DNA from 2 places in the Paenibacillus sp. BR2-3 genome. Region 1 is predicted to be linked to the other one. Evidence: a T-box and tRNA genes for the amino acid it is inferred to sense, from the RefSeq annotation. Region 1 holds a T-box; the other holds one or more tRNA genes.

Region 1 (6,812 bases):
ACCATAGCGGAGTCCACCCAGAACCCCGGTTTGGGCGCTATAATCTTCATCCTGGATCGTGGTAATTCCCAGCTTTTTGGCAAAAGCCCATGAATTCTCGATGCCTACCTTTTCGTTAAACAGCTTCAGAGCAGGCAAGTTGAGCGATTTGTTCAATGCGTACCGGGCTGTAACAAGGCCCTGATAGCGGTTATTGGCATTCTTGGGAATGTGGAAGCCTTTGGTGCCATCCTTCAAAATAATCGGAGCATCATCCAATATTCCCGCTGGCTGAATTAATCCGGCATCCAAAGCAGGAAGATAGGCGGCAATAGGTTTCATGGTAGAGCCTGGCTGACGAACCATTTGTGTCGCATAGTTCATCTGTTCGATGTTGAAATCGCGGCCCTCGATCATGCCCAGAATAGCACCAGTCTTGTTGTCGATCATTATTCCTGCTGTTTGTTCCTTGCCTTTGGACTTGCTGTCCTTGGTAAAGTTGTCGCTGTTATCGGATATGCTGTGCATCGCACTGTATACTTTTTTATCAATCGTGGTGTATATCCGGTAGCCTCCGGTCATAAGCTGCTGCCGTGCTTCCTCAAGCAGCAAAGTATCTTCTCCGGTTTCCTCTCCGGCGTCCGCCGCATCTGCCTTGTCTTCGTTTACAGACAGCATGATCTCTGCGGCTTTACGTTCCATCTCCAGCATCAGGTATGGATATGTCGCGTAAGCCTTCTTGCTTTGAGCCGCTAGGGAGCCCTTAATATCAAAGGCGAGGGCCTCATCGTACTGTGAGGAAGTAATCTTGTTCTCCTCCAGCATTCGGCGCAGGACCAGATGCTGGCGTTCCAGTGCCCTTTTGAATGCCGTCTCGTTGAATTCTCCCAGTCCGTTGAACGCGGAATAAGCGGAAGGAAGCTGCGGGAGACCCGCCAAATATGCCGCTTGGGCGATATTCAGCTTGTCCAGATCCTCTAGACCGAATATACCCTTGGATGCGGCTTTGATCCCAAACACATTATAGCCGTTCGAGCCGTTACCGAAAGGAACCTTATTTAAATAGGCTGTTAAAATCTCCGGTTTGGCTAAAAAGCGTTCCAGCCGCAATGAAAGTAATATTTCCTTAACTTTCCGGTCTTCCGTCCGGTCCAGATTAAGGAATACCCGTCTTGCAAGCTGCTGCGTAAGTGTACTTCCCCCGGTTTGAACGGATTCATTAAGCAGCTTTTGCTTAACAGCACGTAAGGTTCCGTTCAAATCAACGCCACTATGCTCGTAGAAGTTCTTGTCCTCTATAGCGAGGACGGCATCAATAATAATCTGGGGAATATTGTTGTAATCAATGAGCCTGCGGTCCTCCTCCGTACGGAGTTGGCCTATGGGTGAGCCGTCGCGGAAATAAGCAAACCCGGTAATCGCGTTTTGGCTAATTTGCTGCTGAATTAATTGCTCGGAACGGACAGGGTCATCTTTTACAATCGAAGTAATATAGCCTGTGACGGCACCGCCGGCAAACAATATGCCCATTATGCCCAGGATAAACATCCATTTGGCCACAGAACCGAGCCTGCGCAGCCAGGATCTTCTCCCTGGGGGACGTTTCTTTTCGGTCTTCTTCATGTTCTCTTCAACCATCGACGATAATCCTCCTTTATAACGGAACTATTATAGCACAATTTGGCGCTTTTGAATGCGCTTCTAGCGTCATCCCGTTTCTTTCCCGTTTGACTTTTAAAAAGGTCATGTGATATAAATGAAAGCAATCGGATATCAAAAAGGCGCGGAAAGACATCAGTAGAAGGTAAGCTTTACGTTTGCAGAGAGTCGGTGGGTGGTGTGAACCGATAACAGGCCCCTTTGAATTACAGTCTGGAGCTGTCCGGAGGAACGGCAGGAGCAAAGCTCCGGTTCAGTAGTCCGGCACCGGGTGCAATCCCGTTATGGTAATGAAGTGAAAGCCTTCTGCTGCGCTATCGGTGTATACAAGGGCTTTAATTAGGGTGGTACCGCGAGTCTCTTTCTCGTCCCTTGGGATGATAAAGGGGCTTTTTTGTGTTCGGCTTCACTAGAAGGACGTTTATTTAACATGATTTGTTTCACAGTATAAGAGAAATTCAAGGAGGAACAAAAGAATGAAATGGGAAGAACTATCAGCAGCCCAGCAGCAGGAGACGGAACGTCAGCTGGAAGTGATTTCACGCGGTGTTGTGGAAATCGTGCCTGAGGAAGAATTGAAGCGCAAGGTCATGAAATCCGTGGTTACGGGAGTGCCACTGAATGTGAAGCTGGGACTCGATCCGTCCGCGCCGGATATTCATGTCGGGCATACCGTTGTCATGCATAAGCTGCGTCAATTTCAGGAACTGGGGTATCAGGTGCAGCTTATTATCGGTGATTTTACCGGACGCATCGGTGATCCAACCGGCAAATCGGAAACACGCAAGCAATTGACGGAGGAAGACGTGCAGCGTAATGCCGAAACCTACAAGAAGCAGATCTACAAGATATTAGACCCGGAGAAAACCAAGGTATACTACAATTCCGAATGGCTTAGCCCGATGTCGTTTGCCGATGTAGTGACTTTGTCTGCTAAAGTTACGGTAGCGAGAATGATGGAACGTGACGACTTTACAAAGCGTTTCCAAGGCGGTCTGCCCATTAGCATCCACGAATTTTTCTACCCGCTTATGCAGGGTATGGATTCCGTTGCCTTGAAAAGTGACGTGGAGCTCGGCGGTACGGATCAGAAATTCAATCTGCTTATGGGACGGACACTCCAAAAGGAATATGGTGTGGATACCCAGGCTGCGATCATGACTCCGCTGCTCGAAGGGCTGGACGGAGTGCAGAAGATGAGTAAAAGTCTTGGCAACTACATCGGAATCGATGAAGAGCCGAATGAAATATACGGCAAAGCCATGTCCGTTCCGGATGAGCTGATGCTGAAATACTACGAGCTGGCAACTGATATCAGCAATGACCAGCTTACAGAGTTGAAGACAGGGTTGCAGGAGGGGACCGTTCATCCGAGAGATGCCAAAATGCGGCTGGCCCATACTTTTGTACGCATGTACCACAATGTGGAGGCTGCGGATGCTGCCCAGCAGCATTTCGTAACGGTGTTCCAGCAGCGTGCATTACCTGACGATATTGAAACCTTCGCGATTCCTGCCGATGAGCTGGAAAACGGAACAATCAAGCTGGTAAAGCTGCTTACACTGGTTAACTTTGCAGGCTCTAATGGAGAAGCGAAGCGGAGTATTCAACAGGGTTCCGTGAAGCTGAACGAAGTGAAGCAAGAGGACCCTAATGCTGAAATCACCCCGCAAGAGGGAGATATACTGCAGGTTGGCAAGCGCAAGTTCGCTAAGCTTACCTTGGCATAAGTAGTTGTATCGGATAATAATTGAATCTTGGAGGAGGGGCGCCATTCGGTGCTCCTTTTTTTTATGAAATAATAAAAAAGCCTCCGGATAAATCCGGAGGCTTTCATAATAACCGCTATACAGAAAGTATTAACGGTTGTAGAACTCGACGATTTGTTTCTCATCGATATCTTGGGACAGCTCGGAACGTTCTGGCAAACGGATGTATTTGCCTTCGAAGGAGCCTTCAGCATAATCCAGGTAAGCCGGAAGGTGTGAACGGTTAGCCAGAGCTTCCTTGATGGAAGACATTGCGCGGCTTCTTTCACGAAGACCGATTACATCGCCAGTGCTTACACGGTAAGATGCGATGTCGACTTTTTTGCCGTTAACAGTTACGTGACCATGGGATACCAACTGACGCGCTCCAGCGCGGGAGTTAGCAAATCCAAGACGGTATACGAGGTTGTCCAGGCGGCTCTCAAGCAAGAACATGAAGTTTTCGCCCGCGATACCTTGAAGCTTTTGAGCTTTAGTGAAGAGAGTTTTAAATTGTTTCTCTCCCAAACCGTACATGTGACGCAGTTTTTGTTTTTCCAAAAGCTGCATTCCGTAGTTACTTACTTTTCTGCGTTGGTTAGCGCCATGTTGTCCCGGTGGGAAAGGGCGTTTCAAATCTTTACCTGTACCGCTAAGGGAAATGCCCAGACGGCGGCTGAGTTTAAATTTAGGTCCTGTGTAACGTGCCATGTTATAGTAGACTCCTTTTTATTTGAAATTTCAGGTGGGGCCTATTTGTGCCGCGTGCCGTATCCGTGGAAGTTTATAGATCCACACTATAGGGAAGTTCAGCCGCTGCCCTATTAGTAACGAACCCGCGTGAGGGTGACACAACGTTTCGCCCAATATAAGACCAGTTACAGTCTTGTTCAACAATAAATATTATATGAAAACAACTAGCAAAGTCAAGCGCATGTTTAAAGAGATTTTGTCGTTCTTTGTCGTTAGGGCTTAGGACCTAAAAAAAAACCCGGTTTTGCGGAAAATATAATGCATTACAGAAAGAAAGGGAGTAAAATATGGTTAACTAATAAATGTTATCGGAATAGAATTTTAAAATTAGAGATAGTAAGGGGATCCTCTTTATGTCAAAGCAGCAAGCTTACGGTCATAAAGGCAGCCATGTGCTGACACAGGACACCATGCAATCCAACGACGATTCTGAAGATCCTACCGCATGGTTAAGGGAAACGGACATCGTATCCTATGATTTTCCTTATACAGACGGTCTGATTGTGGACAGCTTTCATGAGTGGTACAAGGGAGAGGCTTCCCTTCCATTCACTGAATCGTGGAATTGGTGTGTCCTTAATTATGAAGGTAAATGGATGAACCATATCAATCAGGTCAATGAGCGTTGGAGTTCCTGCTGGGAAGAGGCTGCCGGCCTAAGCTTGCTATCCCGGAAGACCAATAGCTCTCATATGACGGAAAATGGGACAAGCCTGACCTTCTTGACGCTGCCGGTTTATACGCGTTCCAAAGGTGATATATTCGCTTTTCTTGGCTGTGCCATGTCTACTGAACAGTATGAGAAGGGCGGCCGGGAGATTGCTGAAGTGCTGGCCCGGCATTTCCGTACATGCTTTTATCGCAGGTTCGAGCATATTTTCGTATCCGATCTTGCGGATGTCCATCTGAATGCCGAGAAGGAAAGTAACCGCCACTCCCTGCTCTTCCAGATTGTTCAGAGAATGCATGATAATATTGATGTGGATGCTGTTTTAATTGAGGTTATTGAGAGTATTTCCGCGATGTATCCGGGTGCGAGGCTTGTGCTCTTCATATCCCAGGATCACCGCAGCGCTCATCCTCAGGTGAAGCCGCTTCCGCTTCGCTGGGAGAGCAATGACGCATCTGCCCGGGCGTTCAAAGACGGCAAGGTAGCCATTCAGGCCAGCAACGAGGATAGCAAGCTTATAGAGATTGGTCTTCCGCTTAGCGGTAAGCAGGGTGTTTATGGTGTTTTTCATATGGTCATGTATAAACAATCATTTCTGGATGTTGATTTACGCTTTCTGTCCATGGTGGCGGACACGGCGGGAACCGCATTCGAGAATGCCAAGCTGTATGAACGCTCCAATCAGCTGATTCGTGAATTGAGGATGAGCAATGAGCTCACCCAGCGTCTGAACCAAAGCTTGCGCCTTAGTGATATTTTTCAATTTGCCTTTGAAGAGCTGCTGGAGATGTTCGAGGCTGACTACTGCTGTATTCTCCATTTGAATGAAGAGAAGGGCGGGCTGGAGACGGTAGCCTGCAATCATCACGCATTGATGAATGAAATTATAGAGATCGGACAAGGACTCGGAGGAAAGGTGTATGCCTCGGGCGAGTCGGTGATTCTATCCGATTATATGGAGCATCCGGAGACAGCCTCCCGGCTGATGGACGCAACCGATTCACAGTCGCTTATCGCGACTCCATTGAGCGTAGGGGGAGAGGTCCGAGGGGCCATTATGCTGAGTCATCGGGAGCCCCATTATTTCTCCTATGATAACTACAGGTTGCTGCAGGCAATGGCAGGGCATATCGGGCTTGCAGTCGGGAATGCGCGTTTACACGCAGAAGTTCGACGCCTGGCGAACAGAGACAGTCTGACAGGTCTGTACGCACGGCATTATCTGGATGAGGAGATCGGTATCAGACAAGGGACTGATTTCTGCGGATCATTAATCGTTGTTGATATTGATCAGTTCAAAATGGTTAACGATACATACGGTCACCAGAAAGGCGATAAAATCCTGAGGCAGGTCAGTGATATTGTGAAAACATCCATTCGCAAAGGCGATATCGCAGCCAGATGGGGCGGGGAAGAGCTGGCGCTCTACTTGCCGCAGCTTGGCGTTCACCAGACTGCAATTGTAGCCGAGCGAATCCGTTTACGGGTGCAAGGGGAGACGGAGCCGCATGTGACCGTATCCTGCGGGATTGCCGAATGGAGCTGGATTGATGATCGGGTAAGTGTGGAATCTTTATTCTACCGGGCGGATATGGCGCTGTATGAAGCGAAGAACAATGGCCGGAATCGGATTGTTATCGATAGGAACATGGAGAGCAGAGTGGAGAATCCTTGAGGCGAAGTCCTCGAGGATTTTTTTGCATTGCGTCACTTATAAGGATTAGAGTGATCCAAAGTATAAGCCCTGACTATAAGGAGAACCTATAACTAAAAATAGGGTGGGAAGGGCATGAAGCTTATGACAAGGCTGTTTATTCGGAATGGAATAGTGGTTGTGACCTTAACGCTATACTGCGCTCTAAGCAGCGGCTGCAGCCTGAGGAACGAGAAGCCGGCCGGAGACGATCTGGATTTGGCTCTGGCGGGTATGACAGGCAGCGATGGAGTTACATTTGAAGGGGCAACGGCGCTGCTGCGGGGCAGTGATGGCACCCCTTATGAAA
Region 2 (6,812 bases), 800 kb from region 1:
CAGGGAAGAACGTCTCATAGAGTAACTGCTATGAGAGTGACGGTACCTGAGAAGAAAGCCCCGGCTAACTACGTGCCAGCAGCCGCGGTAATACGTAGGGGGCAAGCGTTGTCCAGAATTATTGGGCGTAAAGCGCGCGCAGGCGGCTATTTAAGTCTGGTGTTTAAACCTTGGGCTCAACCTGAGGTCGCACTGGAAACTGGGTGGCTTGAGTACAGAAGAGGAAAGTGGAATTCCACGTGTAGCGGTGAAATGCGTAGATATGTGGAGGAACACCAGTGGCGAAGGCGACTTTCTGGGCTGTAACTGACGCTGAGGCGCGAAAGCGTGGGGAGCAAACAGGATTAGATACCCTGGTAGTCCACGCCGTAAACGATGAGTGCTAGGTGTTAGGGGTTTCGATACCCTTGGTGCCGAAGTTAACACAGTAAGCACTCCGCCTGGGGAGTACGGTCGCAAGACTGAAACTCAAAGGAATTGACGGGGACCCGCACAAGCAGTGGAGTATGTGGTTTAATTCGAAGCAACGCGAAGAACCTTACCAGGTCTTGACATCTGGGTGAAAACACTAGAGATAGTGTCCCTCTTCGGAGCACCCAAGACAGGTGGTGCATGGTTGTCGTCAGCTCGTGTCGTGAGATGTTGGGTTAAGTCCCGCAACGAGCGCAACCCTTATGCTTAGTTGCCAGCACGTAATGGTGGGCACTCTAAGCAGACTGCCGGTGACAAACCGGAGGAAGGTGGGGATGACGTCAAATCATCATGCCCCTTATGACCTGGGCTACACACGTACTACAATGGCCGGTACAACGGGAAGCGAAACCGCGAGGTGGAGCCAATCCCAGCAAAGCCGGTCTCAGTTCGGATTGCAGGCTGCAACTCGCCTGCATGAAGTCGGAATTGCTAGTAATCGCGGATCAGCATGCCGCGGTGAATACGTTCCCGGGTCTTGTACACACCGCCCGTCACACCACGAGAGTTTACAACACCCGAAGTCGGTGGGGTAACCCGCAAGGGAGCCAGCCGCCGAAGGTGGGGTAGATGATTGGGGTGAAGTCGTAACAAGGTAGCCGTATCGGAAGGTGCGGCTGGATCACCTCCTTTCTATGGAGAATCGTCACCTGCAATGGTGACATTCAAATACGAAGCGCAGGCTTCTATAAGAACCTTTAGGTTCAAGCTTAGGCTTTCGAAGCAGCTTTGCTTCGCAAAGCTTTTAACTCACTCGTTGCTCAGTTTTGAGAGTTTAAGCTCTCAAACGTACCATCTAGTCTGGAATTTTGATCGGCACAGTCGTGCTCGACCCAAAAATCCACAAACTTGATCCTTGAAAACTGGATACCGAAACGAATTTGCGTTTTAGAACATCTTTTAGCACACTTGTGCAAACAAGTGAATGTTATTAGTTGATACGATTGCTTCTTAATGGAGTGTCGAAGATTGACTTTCTTCTTCGGAAGAGAATCAATGTCCGATATTTTTCCTACGGAAAAAATCGAGGTTAAGCTAATAAGAGCACACGGAGGATGCCTAGGCGCCAGGAGCCGACGAAGGACGTGGCGAACAACGAAACTGCCTCGGGGAGCTGTAAGCAAGCTTTGATCCGGGGGTGTCCGAATGGGGAAACCCAGCTGTGGTAATTCGCAGTTACTTCTCTCTGAACACATAGGAGAGATAGAGGCAGACCAGGGGAACTGAAACATCTAAGTACCCTGAGGAAGAGAAAACAATAGTGATTCCGTCAGTAGCGGCGAGCGAACGCGGAACAGCCTAAACTTGGGCGATTTATCGCCTGGGGGTTGTGGGACGTCTCACATGGAGTTACAAAGGAATCTGGTAGGTGAAGAGGTCTGGAAAGGCCCGCTACACAAGGTAAAAGCCCTGTAACCTAAACTGTGTTCTCTCCGAGACGGATCCCGAGTAGTGCGGGGCACGTGAAACCCCGTATGAATCCAGCAGGACCATCTGCTAAGGCTAAATACTACCTGGCGACCGATAGTGAAACAGTACCGTGAGGGAAAGGTGAAAAGCACCCCGGAAGGGGAGTGAAATAGAACCTGAAACCGTGTGCTTACAAAAAGTCAGAGCCCTGTTTATGGGTGATGGCGTGCCTTTTGTAGAATGAACCGGCGAGTTACGTTTAACATGCAAGGTTAAGGTGAGAAGCCGGAGCCGCAGCGAAAGCGAGTCTGAATAGGGCGACATAGTATGTGGACGTAGACCCGAAACCGTGTGATCTACCCCTGTCCAGGGTGAAGGTGCGGTAACACGCACTGGAGGCCCGAACCCACGCATGTTGAAAAATGCGGGGATGAGGTGGGGGTAGCGGAGAAATTCCAATCGAACTCGGAGATAGCTGGTTCTCCCCGAAATAGCTTTAGGGCTAGCCTCGGCACAAGAGTAATGGAGGTAGAGCACTGATTGGTTGCGGGGCCCGCAAGGGTTACCAAGATCAGTCAAACTCCGAATGCCATCTATTTATTGCCGGGAGTCAGACAGTGAGTGCTAAGATCCATTGTCAAAAGGGAAACAGCCCAGACCATCAGCTAAGGTCCCCAAGTGTGTGTTAAGTGGGAAAGGATGTGGAGTTGCACAGACAACCAGGATGTTGGCTTAGAAGCAGCCACCATTGAAAGAGTGCGTAATAGCTCACTGGTCGAGTGACTCTGCGCCGAAAATGTAACGGGGCTAAACACACCACCGAAGCTATGGCTAGATACGTATGTATCTGGGGTAGGGGAGCGTTGTATGTGGGTTGAAGGTGTACCGTAAGGAGCGCTGGACAGCATACAAGTGAGAATGCCGGTATGAGTAACGAAAAGATCAGTGAGAATCTGATCCGCCGAAAGCCCAAGGTTTCCTGAGGAAGGCTCGTCCGCTCAGGGTAAGTCGGGACCTAAGGCGAGGCCGAAAGGCGTAGTCGAAGGACAACAGTTTGAAATTACTGTACCACCGTAATCCGCTATGAGCGATGGGGTGACGCAGGAGGGTAGTGACGCGGACTGATGGATGTCCGTCTAAGCAGTGAGGCTGATGTGTAGGCAAATCCGCACATCGTTAAGGCCAGGCTGTGATGGGGAGCGAAAATTAAAGTAGCGAAGGTCATGATCTCACACTGCCAAGAAAAGCCTCTAGCCAGGAGAAGGTGCCCGTACCGCAAACCGACACAGGTAGGCGAGAAGAGAATTCTAAGGCGCGCGGAAGAACTCTCGTTAAGGAACTCGGCAAAATGACCCCGTAACTTCGGGAGAAGGGGTGCCCCGGTAGTGTGAATAGCACGAGGGGGCCGCAGTGAAAAGGCCCAAGCGACTGTTTAGCAAAAACACAGGTCTGTGCGAAGCCGCAAGGCGAAGTATACGGGCTGACGCCTGCCCGGTGCTGGAAGGTTAAGGGGAGCGGTTAGGGGTTAAACCCGAAGCTGTGAACCGAAGCCCCAGTAAACGGCGGCCGTAACTATAACGGTCCTAAGGTAGCGAAATTCCTTGTCAGGTAAATTCTGACCCGCACGAATGGCGTAACGACTTGGGCGCTGTCTCAACGAGAGATCCGGTGAAATTTTAATACCTGTGAAGATGCAGGTTACCCGCGACAAGACGGAAAGACCCCATGGAGCTTTACTGCAGCTTGATATTGAATTTGGGTACGATCTGTACAGGATAGGTGGGAGCCAGGGAAGCAGGAGCGCAAGCTTCTGCAGAGGCGACGTTGGGATACCACCCTGATCGTATCTAGGTTCTAACCTGGTACCCTAATCGGGTACGGGGACCGTGTCAGGCGGGCAGTTTGACTGGGGCGGTCGCCTCCTAAAGAGTAACGGAGGCGTTCCAAGGTTCCCTCAGAATGGTTGGAAATCATTCGAAGAGTGCAAAGGCATAAGGGAGCTTGACTGCGAGACCAACAAGTCGAGCAGGGACGAAAGTCGGACTTAGTGATCCGGTGGTACCGCATGGAAGGGCCATCGCTCAACGGATAAAAGCTACCCTGGGGATAACAGGCTTATCTCCCCCAAGAGTCCACATCGACGGGGAGGTTTGGCACCTCGATGTCGGCTCATCGCATCCTGGGGCTGAAGTAGGTCCCAAGGGTTGGGCTGTTCGCCCATTAAAGCGGTACGCGAGCTGGGTTCAGAACGTCGTGAGACAGTTCGGTCCCTATCTGTCGTGGGCGCAGGAAATTTGAGAGGAGCTGTCCTTAGTACGAGAGGACCGGGATGGACGTACCGCTGGTGCATCAGTTGTTCCGCCAGGAGCATGGCTGAGTAGCTACGTACGGACGGGATAAGCGCTGAAAGCATCTAAGCGTGAAGCCCCCCTCAAGATGAGATTTCCCAACACGTAAGACCCCTTGAAGACGACGAGGTAGATAGGTTGGAGGTGGAAGTGCAGCAATGCATGGAGCTGACCAATACTAATCGGTCGAGGGCTTATCCAATATCTAATCGCGCAAATTCGTTTCGGATTCAGTTTTCAGGCGACTCAAGCCTGGAATGTATATTCCCTGATAGCTCAGTTGGTAGAGCACTCGACTGTTAATCGAGTTGTCACAGGTTCGAGTCCTGTTCGGGGAGCCATTTGGAGAGGTGTCCGAGTTTGGCCGAAGGAGCACGATTGGAAATCGTGTAGGCGCCACAAGCGTCTCGAGGGTTCGAATCCCTCTCTCTCCGCCACAAATTTTCTAGTAGTTTGGCCCGTTGGTCAAGGGGTTAAGACACCTCCCTTTCACGGAGGTAACATGGGTTCGAATCCCATACGGGTCACCATTTTCTCTTGATTTTATCTAGTGAGATTTGGTACAATTACCATTGTTCGTTTATGGAGGCTTAGCTCAGCTGGGAGAGCATCTGCCTTACAAGCAGAGGGTCGGGGGTTCGAACCCCTCAGCCTCCACCATAAAAATCCCCAAAAAGTGAAGCAAATGCTTCGCAGCGGGTTCCGTATACTTTTCGGGGGCCCCACAGGGATAATATACTTTTACTGACGCGGGGTGGAGCAGCCCGGTAGCTCGTCGGGCTCATAACCCGAAGGCCGCAGGTTCAAATCCTGCCCCCGCAACCAATTAAATTTTTTGGAACCGTGGTGTAGTTGGCCTAACATGCCTGCCTGTCACGCAGGAGATCGCGGGTTCGAATCCCGTCGGTTCCGCCATTTATCACTTTATTCGTATGGCTCGGTAGCTCAGTCGGTAGAGCAGAGGACTGAAAATCCTCGTGTCGGCGGTTCGATTCCGTCCCGAGCCACCATAAGCCTTACACAAAAGAATACGCCGGTGTAGCTCAACTGGTAGAGCAACTGACTTGTAATCAGTAGGTTGGGGGTTCAAGTCCTCTCGCCGGCACCATCCTTGGAGGATTAGCGAAGTGGCCAAACGCATCAGACTGTAAATCTGCTCACGTAAGTGTTCGGTGGTTCGAATCCATCATCCTCCACCAGTTTTAGGGGCATAGTTTAAAGGTAGAACAGCGGTCTCCAAAACCGTTAGTGTGGGTTCAATTCCTGCTGCCCCTGCCAATGTGGTTTTTAAAGGTTAATATGGCGACCGTGGCGAAGGGGTTAACGCACCGGATTGTGGTTCCGGCATTCGTGGGTTCGAGACCCATCGGTCGCCCCATTTTCTTTAAAGATCTTTTGTTTCATTTGTTAGAAGTTTTAATTATTTGTAATATGGCGACCGTGGCGAAGGGGTTAACGCACCGGATTGTGGTTCCGGCATTCGTGGGTTCGAGACCCATCGGTCGCCCCATTTAACTTTTTATTTGCATGTTGTTGGGGATTAGCCAAGCGGTAAGGCAACGGACTTTGACTCCGTCATGCATAGGTTCAAATCCTATATCCCCAGCCATACAATGCGGACGTGGCTCAGCGGTAGAGCATCGCCTTGCCAAGGCGAGGGTCGCGGGTTCGATTCCCGTCGTCCGCTCCATTTTTACTTATGGCGCCATAGCCAAGTGGTAAGGCAAAGCTCTGCAAAAGCTTTATCCCCAGTTCAAATCTGGGTGGCGCCTCCATTTATTTATATTATGCCGGCGTGGCGGAATGGCAGACGCGCTCGACTCAAAATCGAGTGGGAAACCGTGGAGGTTCGAGTCCTCTCGCCGGTATAATGAAGCAAAGAGTACCTGAAATCATTTGATTTCAGGTACTCTTTTTTTACATCTGTATGAACTGAGAGGAAGCTATGAGGGACAGAACAGGTTACAGGTCAGCCTGAAGCTCCGTCAAGGTTACCTTACATGATTTGGATATATCATTTCGAAAAAAATAATGACACAGACGAGTAAATGCCTTATTATTTAAGGATAATTTTAATGAAACAGTTTTTGAATAATTATAGTACAATATGTACGTAGGTGAGGAGCCTCATTATATACGCACGAAAGGGGGTTGCGCTATCCTATCTCTTAGTCAGGTAAGCAAAAGCTACAAGATGAAGGACGGCATGTATCAGGCGGTTGACACTGTATCGCTTGAAGTCGGGGCAGGGAACATTCATGGCATCATCGGTGCAAGCGGCGCCGGGAAGTCCACACTTCTTCGGATGATCAATTTACTGGAACGGCCTGATCAAGGTACGGTTACTGTAGACGGACAACTTCTGACGGAAATGCCGGATAAGCAGCTGCGGAAGGAGCGTCAGAAGATCGGAATGATTTTTCAGCAATTTAATCTCGTAAATAACATGACTGTCAGCCGAAATGTCTCTATCCCGCTGGAGCTGGCTGGTCTGACGAAAAGTGAACGGATGAAGCGGGTGAAGGAATGTCTGAGCTTTGTCGGTTTGGAGGACAAGGTGGAGCAATATCCCGCCCAGCTTAG

Evidence for each region. The T-box of region 1 lies ahead of tyrS (tyrosine--tRNA ligase). A T-box ahead of a tRNA ligase gene usually reads a tRNA of that ligase, here a tRNA-Tyr.
Region 2: it has a tRNA-Tyr gene. The T-box ahead of tyrS (tyrosine--tRNA ligase) is inferred to sense a tRNA for this amino acid. The anticodon was not compared.

The regions. Positions count from the first base shown of each region.
Region 1 covers NZ_CP126311.1:3,435,962-3,442,773, reverse strand. Annotated here, with positions in the region: gene PaeBR_RS16515 (transglycosylase domain-containing protein) at 1-1,617, opposite strand, end outside; T-box leader at 1,755-2,014, shown strand; gene tyrS (tyrosine--tRNA ligase) at 2,115-3,368, shown strand; gene rpsD (30S ribosomal protein S4) at 3,498-4,097, opposite strand; gene PaeBR_RS16500 (diguanylate cyclase domain-containing protein) at 4,493-6,484, shown strand; gene PaeBR_RS16495 (hypothetical protein) at 6,599-6,812, shown strand, end outside.
Region 2 covers NZ_CP126311.1:4,237,071-4,243,882, reverse strand. Annotated here, with positions in the region: rRNA gene PaeBR_RS20475 (16S ribosomal RNA) at 1-1,104, shown strand, start outside; rRNA gene PaeBR_RS20470 (23S ribosomal RNA) at 1,500-4,431, shown strand; tRNA gene PaeBR_RS20465 (tRNA-Asn) at 4,495-4,570, shown strand; tRNA gene PaeBR_RS20460 (tRNA-Ser) at 4,574-4,666, shown strand; tRNA gene PaeBR_RS20455 (tRNA-Glu) at 4,685-4,759, shown strand; tRNA gene PaeBR_RS20450 (tRNA-Val) at 4,814-4,889, shown strand; tRNA gene PaeBR_RS20445 (tRNA-Met) at 4,978-5,054, shown strand; tRNA gene PaeBR_RS20440 (tRNA-Asp) at 5,067-5,144, shown strand; tRNA gene PaeBR_RS20435 (tRNA-Phe) at 5,164-5,239, shown strand; tRNA gene PaeBR_RS20430 (tRNA-Thr) at 5,262-5,337, shown strand; tRNA gene PaeBR_RS20425 (tRNA-Tyr) at 5,343-5,428, shown strand; tRNA gene PaeBR_RS20420 (tRNA-Trp) at 5,434-5,507, shown strand; tRNA gene PaeBR_RS20415 (tRNA-His) at 5,532-5,607, shown strand; tRNA gene PaeBR_RS20410 (tRNA-His) at 5,664-5,739, shown strand; tRNA gene PaeBR_RS20405 (tRNA-Gln) at 5,764-5,838, shown strand; tRNA gene PaeBR_RS20400 (tRNA-Gly) at 5,845-5,919, shown strand; tRNA gene PaeBR_RS20395 (tRNA-Cys) at 5,931-6,004, shown strand; tRNA gene PaeBR_RS20390 (tRNA-Leu) at 6,019-6,097, shown strand; gene PaeBR_RS20385 (methionine ABC transporter ATP-binding protein) at 6,388-6,812, shown strand, end outside.